Regions from separate parts of the Rhizobium sp. CNPSo 3670 genome, predicted to be linked through region 3. Evidence: predicted binding sites of a transcription regulator. Region 3 holds the regulator's gene; each other region holds the start of a gene.

The links. Region 3 encodes PhoB, which activates phosphate uptake and scavenging genes when phosphate is short. Its sites were predicted from a motif close to TGTCATNNANCTGTCAT; they were not measured.
Region 1: the regulator PhoB is predicted to act here: its motif matches at 1,876-1,892, upstream of AC13QO_RS01355 (DUF1045 domain-containing protein).
Region 2: the regulator PhoB is predicted to act here: its motif matches at 1,949-1,965, upstream of AC13QO_RS27535 (NAD-glutamate dehydrogenase).

The regions. Positions count from the first base shown of each region.
Region 1 covers NZ_JBXSOL010000001.1:261,643-265,830, reverse strand. Annotated here, with positions in the region: gene AC13QO_RS01360 (alpha-D-ribose 1-methylphosphonate 5-triphosphate diphosphatase) at 1-1,075, opposite strand, end outside; gene AC13QO_RS01355 (DUF1045 domain-containing protein) at 1,089-1,784, opposite strand; gene phnE (phosphonate ABC transporter, permease protein PhnE) at 1,925-3,268, opposite strand; gene phnE (phosphonate ABC transporter, permease protein PhnE) at 3,276-4,188, opposite strand, start outside.
Region 2 covers NZ_JBXSOL010000047.1:10,864-15,051, reverse strand. Annotated here, with positions in the region: gene AC13QO_RS27550 (GGDEF domain-containing protein) at 1-216, opposite strand, end outside; gene AC13QO_RS27545 (carbonic anhydrase) at 308-949, opposite strand; gene pdxY (pyridoxal kinase PdxY) at 1,021-1,896, opposite strand; gene AC13QO_RS27535 (NAD-glutamate dehydrogenase) at 2,175-4,188, shown strand, end outside.
Region 3 covers NZ_JBXSOL010000008.1:223,782-227,969, forward strand. Annotated here, with positions in the region: gene AC13QO_RS11120 (aspartate aminotransferase family protein) at 1-769, opposite strand, end outside; gene AC13QO_RS11125 (GcrA family cell cycle regulator) at 1,194-1,727, shown strand; gene phoB (phosphate regulon transcriptional regulator PhoB) at 2,114-2,797, opposite strand; gene phoU (phosphate signaling complex protein PhoU) at 2,923-3,636, opposite strand; gene pstB (phosphate ABC transporter ATP-binding protein PstB) at 3,681-4,188, opposite strand, start outside.

The sequences.
Region 1 (4,188 bases), on a different contig from region 3:
CACGGACGAGATCGGCGCGCAGCCCGGTCGCGATCCGGCCGCGATCATTGAGGCTGACAGTGCGGGCAGGCGTCGACGTCACCATCGCGATCGCTTTCGGAAGGGTGATGCTTTCCACCTCGTCGGCAAGGATGAAGGGTGCATGCAGCAGGCTCAGCGGCACGTAGTCGGAGGACAGAACGTCGAGCACGCCCATTTCGGCGAGATCGCGGGCGGCGATGTTGCCGGAATGGGATTTGCCGCGCACGATGTTCGGCGCCCCCATCAGCACGCTCATGCCGTGCTCGTGCGATGCCCGGGCGGCATCGAAGCTGGTCGGAAACTCGGCAAGGCGCACGCCATTGTCGATCGCCTCGTCGACATGGGAGAGTGTGGCGTCGTCATGGCTTGCGACCGTGATGCCGCGCTCGGCGCAGACCTTGGCGATGGCGTTTCGATGTGGCGTCGAATTGCGCGCCGATTCCGCCTGGCGCTTGGCGACGAAACGGGCGAAGGCCTCGTCGCTCAGGCCCCGCTTCTTCTGATAGTAGAAGATGTATTGATCCATCGTCTGGAACTGCCGCTGGCCGGGCGCATGATCCATCAGCGAGACGAGCCGCACATGCGGATCATTTTCGAAATCGGCGAAATGTTCAAGTACATTGTCGGCCGATACCTCGCAGCGCAGGTGGATGAGGTGTTCGGCGCGCAGCCTGCCTTCCTTCTCCGCCGATTGGATGGCGTCGGCCATCTCTCGCATCTCGCCATGTTCGAACCCGCCGTCCTCGTCCGCGCCCATGCGCAGGCAGTCGAAGACCGTCGTGATGCCCGATGTGACGATCTGGGCGTCATGCGCCTGGACGGCAGCCGTCTTGTGCCAGCGGATGCCCGGACGCGGCTGATAATGGCCTTCGAGATGGTCGGTATGCAGTTCGACAAGGCCGGGAATGACGTAATCCCCCTCGAAATCTTCGCCGGCTACCGAATTGCCTTCAGAGATATCGGCGATCTTGCCGTCGCGGATGAGGATCGATCCTGAAAGGATGTCGTCCTCGAGAACGATGCGGGCGTTGGAAAAGACGGTCTCTTTGCTCATATTGTCAGGTCTTTCAGTTTTTGGCGCCGGCAAGGGGCAGCCAGGAACGAACTTTGAACGGGGCGCCGCGCGTCTCCTCGATGAAGACGGCGAGACCGGAGATCGAAAGCGGCCGGCCGGTGAAACCGGCAAAACGTTCCGCCAGGATTGCTCTCATGACCTCGGCGCGCTCTGCAGGCACCTGCCCGCTCAGTGTCATGTGGAAACCGAAATCCTCCATGACGTAAGGATAGCCCCAGCGCTGCAGATTGGCGCGCTGGCTGTCGCTGAGCCTTTCCGGATTGCGGCGCGCGATATCGGCCTCGGACAGCGTTGCGCGGAACGGCTCGAAGGACTTTACCACCTTCGCTGCGAAATCTTGAAGAGGTTGATGAAGAGAAGCCGGAACAAGGGCAAAAAATCGACCGAGCTGACCGAGGACGAGCTGGGGTATCTCGAAGGCCGGGGTCCGGGCGGCAAACTCCTCGGCAAAGGCCATGAGATCCCTTTCGGTGACTGAACCGGCAAGCGAAAACGGCGCCTTGATCGTCGCGTGAAAGCCGTAGCGTCGCGGGTCGGCGGTCAGCTCGAACTGCTCTGCCGCACTCAGCCTCTGATGTTCGGGTGCAGGATAGGTTTCGCCGGTGAAAGCATCGCGGCCGAGCCAGAGCGAAGCCGCGCCGGTCAGGGGATCATCCTTCGGCGGCGAAAAATAGAGAGCGTAGCGCAAGGCTTTTGTCCTGGGGATCGTCGAAACGGGGAGCGCAATGTGCAGTGATTTGGCGGCGAACCGCAAGCAGGCTCCCGGCTAAAAGATTTCCGTGACAGAATGATGATGACGGCCGCGCCGCCACCGCCTTCATCGAGTGCTCAGTGCGAATTCTTGCCCATCAGCCGATGGCGCAGCGCGTTCGATGCGGCGTCGAACAGGAAGACGACGATCAGGATCAGAATGACCATATAGGCGACGTTTTCCCAGTTGGCGTTGGTGCGCATTGCCTCCCAGAGTTTGAGGCCGATGCCGCCTGCGCCGACAGCGCCGATGATCGTGGCGCCGCGCACGTTCGATTCCCACTGGTAGAGCGTCTGGCTGACGATGACGGGGACGATCTGCGGCATGATGCCGTAACGATGGACGAGCACCGTCTGGGCGCCGGTCGATTTGATGCCTTCTCGCGGCTTGTTGTCGATGTTCTCGAGCCCCTCGGAATAAAGCTTGCCGAGCGTGCCGGTCTCGGTGAGGAAGATCGCGCCGCTGCCGGCAAGCGGCCCTGGGCCGAAGGCGCGTGTCAGGAAAAGCGCCCAGATCAGCATGTCGACAGAGCGCAGGAAATCGAAGAAGCGCTTGAGAATCTGGTTCATGATGCGGTTCGGCGTGATGTTGCGTGCCGCCAGAAAGGCGAGCGGGAAGGCGGCGAGGGAGCCGAGCAGCGTTCCGAGAAAGGCCATGACGATCGTCTGGAAAAGCTTGGTCCAGACGTCGCCGTGCTGCCATTCGCTGTTGTTCCAGATGTCATCGAAAGCGAGCGACAGGTTGGACTGGTCGGGCTTGATGCGCGGGCCGGAGACAATGAGGCCAAGGACGTCGCCGACCGGCTTGTCGAAGAATGACGATTGCGTGTCGAAGAGGAAATTTGCCCAGCCGAGGAAACGCTTGCGAACTTTCACGCGATCGACGGAAATGCTGACGTCGCCGGCAAAGCCGAGATCAGCGAGCACGTTGTCGTCATAGACCGTCATCCAGCTCGGCACCGGGCCGACCACCTCGGGCGCGCCGCTCGAAACGTTGACCGGGACGCTGACGCCGTGCGCGGTCACGATCGTTTCGCTCTTCGAAACGGTGATGCTGCGGCTGGTGCCGCTGACGGAAACGGTGATGCTGCCATCGGGATTGTTGACCACCCAGTCCGGATGCGGATTGTCGCCGAGCGGCGAGAAGCGGGGATAACGCACCTCGATCGAGCCGTCATCCTGGATGCGGAAGTCCGGCTGCACATCATAACTCACCCATTGGCTGAGATAGATGCCAACGCGCTCCCAGTGGGCTTCGGCAAGAAGCTTGGGCAGGTCAAAGAACCAGACGGCGTAGAGGCCGTAGAGGAGGCTCGCACTGAGGATCATCAGCCCGCCGAAACGCTGGCGGAACGACCGGTGGAAATATTCTGGATAGCGCGCTTCAATCTCATGCATGCGGTTTGCGTCGATCACCGTCATGGCGGCCTCAATGTTGCAGAAGGAAGGCGTGTTCGCCGACGAGACGGCGGCGCAGCCAGGCGGAGAACTGGTCAGCGGCGATGATCGTCACGAACAACAGGAGTACGAGGGCAACGGTCTTTGCGCCGAAGCCGCGCGAGATCGAAAGCTTCAGCTCTTCGCCGATGCCGCCGCCGCCGACGGCGCCGATGATGGTCGAGGCGCGCACGTTGATCTCCAGGCGCAGCAGCGCATAGGAGGTGAAATTCGGCAGCACTTGCGGCAGGACGGCGAAGCGCACCCGCTCCCACCAGTTGGCGCCGACGGCCTTCATCCCCTCATGCGGCTTCATGTCGATGTTTTCGGCAACCTCGTAGAAGAGTTTGCCGAGCGCGCCGATCGTGTGCAGGGTGATGGCGATGATGGCGGCGACCGGCCCGATCGACAGGATCGCCGAAAACAGGCCGGCGATGACGATTTCCGGGAAGGCGCGCAGGAATTCCATCAGCCGCTTGGTGAAGACGCGCAGCGGCCACGAACTCGTCAGGTTGCGCGCCGCAAAGAAGCTCAAGGGCACGGCAAAGACGAAGGCGATGACAGTCGAGATCAGCGCCACGTTGATCGTGATGATCATCAGCTCGAAATATTCCGGGATGTAGAAGTCTCCCCAGATATAGACGCGGCCTTTGATGAAGTTGAATTCCTCGCCGCCCTTGTCGTTGACGCTCGCTATGTCGAAGATCGCGCGCCAGACGTCGTTCCAATCCTTGGGGATGAGCCAGCTCAGGAAGTCGAATAGGTGCGGCAGGCGTTCGAAGAAATGGCCGGCATTGCTCTCATCGGCAAAGCGGACGGAGCTCACGAAAGCCGCGATAAGGATAACCAGGCCGAGCACGGTGTAGAAGCGGCGCTTGGCGACCATCCGGTCCCAGGCGGTGCCG
Region 2 (4,188 bases), on a different contig from region 3:
CGCGAGATAGCGGCGAGTGGCATCGATTTCACTGAGGATTTCAGTCGCCGCGATCGACCCGCCACGCGCCAGCACATCGGCGAACTGCCGGTCTTTCTCAAGATCCCTGTAATGCTGGATGGAAGTTCGGAGAACGAAGGCGCCTTCAATCAGCATGAAGGCGAAGGGCAGCAGAATGGCGGCCAGCATAACCTTTTTGATGGTTTCGAACTTCATCGCCAATCGCCACGTGATCAAATGCCGGTCGCGCAACCAATTGATGCAAGTTTAACAGCAATCCTTAAAAAACTGATAAACCCGCTGGTCCCTAGATCTCGGGACGAATGAAGTCACGCGTGTCCGCGTCCATCACCCAGAGCTCACCTGTCGAGATGTCGAACCAAGCGCCGTGAAGATGAAGATTCCCGGCTTCTTCCAGCGCCTTTATATTGGGAAAGCTTCTGAGATTGTCGATTGAGTTGCGGATGGAGACACGCTCGAGCGCAGTTTGCCGCTCGGCCGCGGTCATCACGTCATTGCTCTGGATCTGCTCGGCTGCGGGTCTGACCAGCGACATCCACCGGCCGATGAAATCGCCGGGCGATAGTGGCTCGGCATTCGGATCGAGTGCCGCCCGAATCCCGCCGCAACGGCCATGGCCCATCACGACGATGTCCGAAACCTTCAGCGCCTGCACGGCAAATTCAAGAGCGGCCGATGTCGAATGGAAATGGCCGTCCGGCTCGTAGGGCGGCACCATATTGGCAACGTTGCGGATGACGAAAAGCTCGCCCGGGCCGGCATCGAAGATCAGCTCGGGAGCCGCACGAGAGTCCGAACAGGCAATGACAAGCGTACTCGGACTCTGGCCGTTTTCGGCCAGTTGCCGATACCTGTCGCGGGCGTCGGCATAACGCCCGTTCATAAAGTTGCGATAACCGTTCAGAAGGGTGTTTGGAAAACGCTGCATGCCTCTGGATTAGCGCGCGCGGAGGACAAGATCAACTGCTGCACCGCAAAATGCGCACATTGGCAAATGCGTCATTTTTTCCGACGCTGCGCCGGGTGTACGAGCCGGCGCATCTGCACCATCGCCATCGGCGTCGACAGGCTGGACGCATCGCTGGCCAGCATCAGCTCGTTGCTGCCGCGCTTGACCGCACGCGCAAGCACTTCGAACACGCTGGCGGTGGCAAGCTGCAACGCCTTTTCGTCCTCGAGGCCGGACAGCAGGCGCGACAGGAAAACTGCAGCCAGCAGGTCGCCGAGACCATTCGGCGGGTTCTCGACAACGCGGTGCTCGGCAAGGAGCGCGTGACGGCCGGAAAGGTAGAGATTGCCGGTGCCGCCCGCCATCATCGGCACCGCCGAGGTGACGAGCATGCGTGACGGCCCGAGCGCCAGCGCCGCCTCCATGATTGCGCCGTTGTCATCGAGCGGTGCTCCCGACAGCCAGGCGAGCTCGTACCGGTTCGGCGTTGCGAGCGAGGCCAGCGGAATGAGATGATCACGAATGGCCTCGGCCGTCGCTTCCGGCACGTAGAGGCCGCCGAGATCGCCCATGACCGGATCGCAGACGTAAAGCAGTTCGGGATTGTTTTGCCGGAGCGCAGCGATCAGCCGGGCCACCGAGCGTGCCTGGGCGGCATTGCCGAAATAGCCCGAAAGCACCGCCCTGACTTCACCGATCCAGGGTGCGCGGAGCAGATCCTCGATCGCCGCGTCGAATTCCGCTTCGGCAAATGTCAGCCGCGTCGAACGGCCATGGCCGGGATGCCAGGGCAGAACGATGGTCGGCAGCGCCCAGACCGGATGGCCGAGCGTCTCCAGCGCAAACACCGCCGCCCGATTGCCAACCGAGCCACGCACGACGTGGCTGGAAATAACGATGACTGTGCCCGCTGCATTTTCCGACATGAAACCGAGGTCCGAATGATGATGGCGTTTGATGATCTTTTTGACGGCGAGCTGTCAACCATTCTTCACGTGAGCATGGAAATGTGCCGCGAAAGCAAACCAGGAAGAGAGGCCTTACCAACGCGTTTCGGCCTCAAAAGCGAAAAAACTCTGCCAATTTCTCATTTCCGCCGGCAAAAAAGCATCAAAACGGTCCCCGACAGCGCTATTTTAGGGATTCTTTCGACAAATCTTCTGCTAGCTTGCGAAAAAATCAGTCCAATGCGGGGAGGCGTTCCATGGCTGCCAGAAACAATCCGAAACGGGAGAAGCAGATCGAGACTGCGCGCAAGATCGCCAAGGCGATGAGCGAGGCGCATCTCGATCCGGAAATTCTCTTTGGCCGGGCCAGCAATGACGATCTGGAACTCTATACGCCCGACATGCTGGCGCGGTCTGCCGTGCATTCGGCGAAGGAACTTGCCGCCTGGAACGGCAAGACGCCCCGCGTCAGCATCGACACACTTGCCGAGGTGACACCCGGCGGCACCGTCGTCTCGGTGCTGTCGGTGACCGACCGGAACATGCCTTTCCTCTATGAATCGGTCATGGGTGAAGTGACGAGCACCTACCGCGATCTGTTCATGGCCGTGCATCCAATCCTCGTCATGGAAAAGGGCAGAGCTCCCACGCTCTATTCCGCCGACCACCCGAGCGATCCCGCGGCACGCGTCAGTCATATCCAGCTTCATATCGCCCCATTGAATTCCACCCAGGCTGCCGACCTCGTCAAACGCGTCCAGACCGTGCTCGAACAGGTCCGTCTGTCGGTCTCGGACTGGAAGCCGATGCTTGCCAAGCTCGATGGCGTAATCGCCGAGCTGTCGGCCAACGGTGCTGGCCGCAGGAAGGCCGAACATGCCGAGGCGGTGGCCTTTCTGACCTGGCTGCGCGACGAGAATTTCACTTTCCTCGGCATGCGTGAGTATATTTATTCCGGCAAGGGCGCCGACGCCAAGGTCGAGCGCGACAAGGGCGCCGGCCTCGGCATCCTCTCCAACCCGGACGTTCTCGTACTGCGTACCGGCAAGGACGCCGTGACCACCACGCCGGAGATCCTCGCCTTCCTCGACGGCCCAGAGTTTTTGATCGTCACCAAGGCGAATGTAAAGTCGATCGTCCATCGCCGCGCCTATATGGATTATGTCGGCGTCAAACGTTTCGATGCCGAGGGCAACGTCACCGGGGAACTCCGCATCGTCGGCCTCTTCACCTCGACGGCCTATACCTCGCTCGCCTCCGAAATCCCGCTGCTGCGGTCGAAGATCGAAAAGGTGAAGGAGCATTTCGGCTTCGACCCGATGAGCCATTCCGGCCGCATGCTCGACAACACGCTGGAATCCTATCCTCGCGACGACCTTTTCCAGATCGACACGACGCTGCTTGCGAGCTTTGCCGAGCAGATCAACGATCTCGCCGACCGGCCGCGCGTGCGCGTCCTGCCGCGCATCGACCATTTCGACCGCTTCGTCTCGGTCATCGTCTATGTGCCGCGTGAGGAATATGATTCGATCGTGCGCGAGCGCATCGGCACCTATCTGAAGACCGTCTATGACGGCCGTGTCTCCGCCTATTATCCGGCTTTTCCCGAAGGCGGCGTCGCCCGGGTGCATTTCATCATCGGCCGTTCCGGCGGCAAGACGCCGCGCATACCGCAGGCAAGGCTCGAGCAGACGATCCGCGAAATCACTGCCCGCTGGGACGACCGTTTCGAAGCGCTTGCCGGACCAAAGTCGCCGAAACTATCGGTCGATCAGGCTTTCCAGGATTCCTTTACCCCTGAAGAAACCGTCGCCGACCTTGCCGATATCGGCGCCTGCGCCGCCGGCGAGCCGCTGCGAATCCAGTTTTATCACCGCCAGGAAGAACAGGGCCGCATCCTCTCGCTGAAGATCTTCCACGCCGGCGGCCAGCTGGCCTTGTCACGCCGCGTGCCGCTCCTCGAGAACCTCGGCTTCAATGTCGTCAGCGAACGCACCTTCGACATCGGGGTACAGGTCGGCGATGGCGCAACCCAACTCGTCGTGCTGCACGATATGGAGCTCGAGACCCGCAACGGCAGCGACATCGACCTCCATCGGTATGGCGCTGCGCTCGAGGAAGCCTTCGTCGCCGCCTTTGCCGGCACGATCGACAATGACAGTTTCAACCGGCTGATCCTTTCGGCCGGGCTCTCAGCCCGCGAAACCAATGTATTGCGCGCCTATGCCCGATACCTCCGCCAGGCCGGCATCGCCTATTCGCAGGATTACA
Region 3 (4,188 bases):
GGCAGGCGCCGAGCGGGAAACCGCCGCCGATGCCCTTGGCAACGGCCATGATATCGGGCGTGATGCCGGACCATTCATGGGCGAAGAGCTTGCCGGTGCGGCCGACGCCGGTCTGGACCTCGTCGAGGATCAGCAGCAGGCCGTTTTCGTCGCAGATCCGGCGAAGCGCCTTCATGAATTCGCCGGTGGCGGGACGCACGCCGCCCTCGCCTTGCACCGGCTCGATCAGGATTGCGGCCGTCGCATCGGTAATGGCGGCGCGGACGGCCTCGATGTCGCCGAACGGCACCTGATCGAAACCCGGCGCCTTGGGGCCGAAACCTTCGAGATATTTCTCCTGACCGCCGGCAGCAATCGTCGCGAGCGTGCGCCCATGGAAGGCACCCTCGAAGGTGATGATATGGAAGCGCTCGGGATGGCCCTTGGAAAACTGGTAGCGGCGCGCGGTCTTGATGGCGCATTCGAGCGCCTCGGCGCCCGAATTGGTGAAGAACACCTTATCGGCGAAGGTAGCGTCCGTCAGCCGCTTGGCGAGGCGCTCCTGGCCGGGGATCTCATAGATGTTTGAGAGGTGCCAGACCTTGTCGGCCTGCTCCTTCAGCGCCGCGACCACATGCGAGTTGCCATGGCCGACGGAGGTGACGGCGACGCCGGCGCCGAAATCGAGATAACGCTCGCCGCTCTCGGTGATCAGCCATACGCCCTCGCCTCGCTCGAACCGCAGCGGGGCGCGAGAATAGGTGTCATAAAGCGGCGCGGCTTCAGCCATGGCGCGGGTCTCCCGTTCAATGTTGTCTTGCACGGACTCCGGCTAACAAAACCAGGTCCAAAAAATCAAAAATGCCGCCTTTCGGCGGCGAGCGGTACTATTTCCTTTTCGCGCTGCATTGTCAACAAAACTGGCGCCTTAGCCTATGCAGCAAGGTTGTGCAGCGGCACTTTCGGCCTTCAACAGGCATTATTGCAGAAATGCCACGCAGAGGCAGCAAGTTGGGGAAAACTTGAAATTCGATTCATCCGGATTCCCGCGACTCTTGTCACGGAGTCAGCCTCACACTAGGTTAAAGTTCAATTACTAGACTGCATGCGGCGGAACTAGTCACCAAAATTGATCAAGCGTTTCTTGTTTCGGAGGCTTCCGGGACAACGGTGAGGGATTCTGCCATCACCAACGCAAAAGGTGGAGACAGGGCATGAACTGGACAGACGAGCGGGTCGAGAAACTCAAGAAGCTTTGGGCCGAAGGACTGAGCGCCAGCCAGATTGCTGCGCAGCTTGGCGGCGTCAGCCGAAACGCCGTTATCGGCAAGGTGCACAGGCTCAGCCTTCCCGGCCGCGCCAAGGCCGGCGGCACGGCCACCGCGGCGCGCACGCCGAAGCGCCAGACATCCGCGCCGCGCGCGCCGAACTACGCCTCCCGGATCACCACCCGCACCGTGACCCGTCAACAGGGCGCAACGATGCTGAAGGAAGAGATCGAGGTCGATGCCGTCGAGGAAATGGAGTATGTGCCGGCCGGCAATGTGGTCGTGCCGATTTCTCGCCGCCTCGGCCTGACGGAGCTCACCGAACGCACCTGCAAATGGCCGGTCGGCGACCCGCTCAAGGAAGATTTCCATTTCTGCGGCTGCGAGTCCCCCGACAATTCGCCCTATTGCAGCTATCATCAGAAGCTTGCCTATCAGCCGATCAACGAAAGGCGCCGGGCGGCGGCACGGGTCAGCTGAGCGGGGGCTGTATCGCTGAGCATGTGAAACGGGCCGAGTGGCCCGTTTTTTTATTCGATTGGGGAGGTGACCTTTGCGTATAGCAACCAAGCCAACCCCACACTCCGTCATCCCAGGGCTTGACCCTGGGAGCCACAGCCAAGCACTCGGCTTCAATTGTTTCCCAGCAGTTGGATGCCATCAGCTCTTCACGCCGTGCCAGCCGCATGGATCCCAGGGTCAAGCCCTGGGATGACGGAGGAGAGGTTGGTGCCGAGACGCATAAGCCTCGCCGGCGCAATGACGCTGGCGACGAAGCGGCTGCGATCGACGACGGCAAGGGGGGCCTCACAAGCCGTACTGCCGTGCGTTTGGCGGGAACGCCCACCCCACACACTCCCTCAGCCTCAGGCTTCCATCGAATAACCCGCGCCACGGACGGTGCGGATGACGTCCTGCATGTTGGAGAAGTTCAGCGCCTTGCGCAGGCGGCCGACATGGACGTCGACGGTTCGTTCGTCGACATAGATGTCGTGGCCCCAGACGCCGTCGAGCAGCTGCGAGCGGGAAAAGACCCGGCCCGGCGACGACATCAGGAATTCCAGCAGGCGGAATTCGGTCGGGCCGAGGCGGACTTCGCGGCTCTTGCGGTGGACGCGATGGGTTTCGCGGTCGAGCTCGATATCGCCGCATTTCAGCACCGAGGACAGCACCTCGGGGCGGGCACGGCGCAGCATCGCCTTGACGCGGGCGACGAGTTCGGGGGTCGAGAAGGGCTTGACGACATAATCGTCGGCGCCGGTGGACAGTCCGCGCACACGCTCGCTCTCCTCGCCGCGCGCCGTCAGCATGATGATCGGCAGTCGCTCGGTTTCCGGCCGCATGCGCAGGCGCCGGCAGAGTTCGATGCCGGAGACGCCGGGCAGCATCCAGTCGAGGATGAGCAGGTCGGGCGTGCGCTCCTGAAGCCTAATTTCGGCCTCGTCGCCGCGCAGGATGGTATCGACCTCGAAGCCTTCGGCTTCGAGATTATAGCGAAGGAGCACGCTGAGGGCTTCCTCGTCTTCAACAACTGCGACTCTCGGGATCATGCGTGTCCGTCTCCTCGCGCACAAGCCTTAAACTGGGGGTTTAAGCAGGCGTCCTGCGCAAATTCAGAAATTGGCTGCGACCTCTTTGCGCGCCCCGAACGGGCGCGCACGCAATCTTGGAAGGATTATTCCGTCGCGGCGCCGACGGTGTTGGCGCTGTCATCCTTTGGGCGATCGCCTTCCGGCTGGGCGCCTGTTGCCATGTAGTAGATCGTCTCGGCGATGTTGGTGGCATGGTCGCCGATGCGCTCGATGTTCTTGGCGCAGAAGAGCAGATGCGTGCAGCTCGTGATGTTGCGCGGATCTTCCATCATGTAGGTCAAGAGCTCGCGGAACAGCGAGGTGTACATGGCGTCGATCTCGTTGTCGCGTTCGCGGATGGCGGTCGCCTTGTCGGCAGCGCGTGTCGTATAGACGTCGAGCACTTCCTTGAGCTGGACAAGCGCCAGCTCGGAGAGATGCTCGAGACCGCGGGCGAGCTTGCGGGGCACGCCGGTGCTCTGCACGGCGATGACGCGCTTGGCGGTGTTCTTGCCAAGGTCGCCGACGCGTTCGAGATCGGCGGCGATGCGGATCGAACCCATGATTTCGCGCAGGTCCGCCGCCATCGGCTGACGGCGGGCGATGGTGACGATCGCCTTGTCGCCGATTTCGCGCTCGGTGTGATCGAGGATCACGTCGTCTGAGATGACCTTCTGCGCCAGCGCGGTATCGCCGTTGACCAGCGCCCGGACGGATTCGGCGACCATCTGTTCGGCCAGGCCGCCCATTTCGGAAATCCGCCTGGAAAGGAACTTCAGATCATCATCATAGGCAGAATAAATATGTGTCGATGCCATGGGGCTTTGTCCTCGAATAAGGGGAAGGCTTCGGATGGCCGTGATCAGCCGAAGCGACCCATGATGTAGTCCTGGGTACGGGGATCGTCCGGATTGGTGAACATCTTGTCGGTGTCGTTCTCCTCGACAAGATTGCCGAGGTGGAACATGGCGGTGCGCTGCGAGACGCGCGCGGCCTGCTGCATGGAGTGGGTGACGATGACGATCGTATAGTTTTCGCGCAGTTCGTGGATCAGCTCCTCGACCTTGGCGGTGGCGATCGGGTCAAGGGCCGAGCAGGGCTCGTCCATCAGGATGACTTCCGGGCTGACGGCAACGGCGCGGGCAATGCACAGGCGCTGCTGCTGACCGCCGGAGAGGCCCGTGCCGGATTCGTGCACGCGGTCCTTGACCTCGTTCCAGAGGCCGGCGCGCTGCAGGCTGCTCTCAACGATCTGGTCGAGATCGGCCTTCGACTTGGCGAGACCGTGGATGCGGGGGCCGTAGGAGACGTTTTCATAGATCGACTTCGGGAACGGGTTCGGCTTCTGGAAAACCATGCCGACGCGGGCG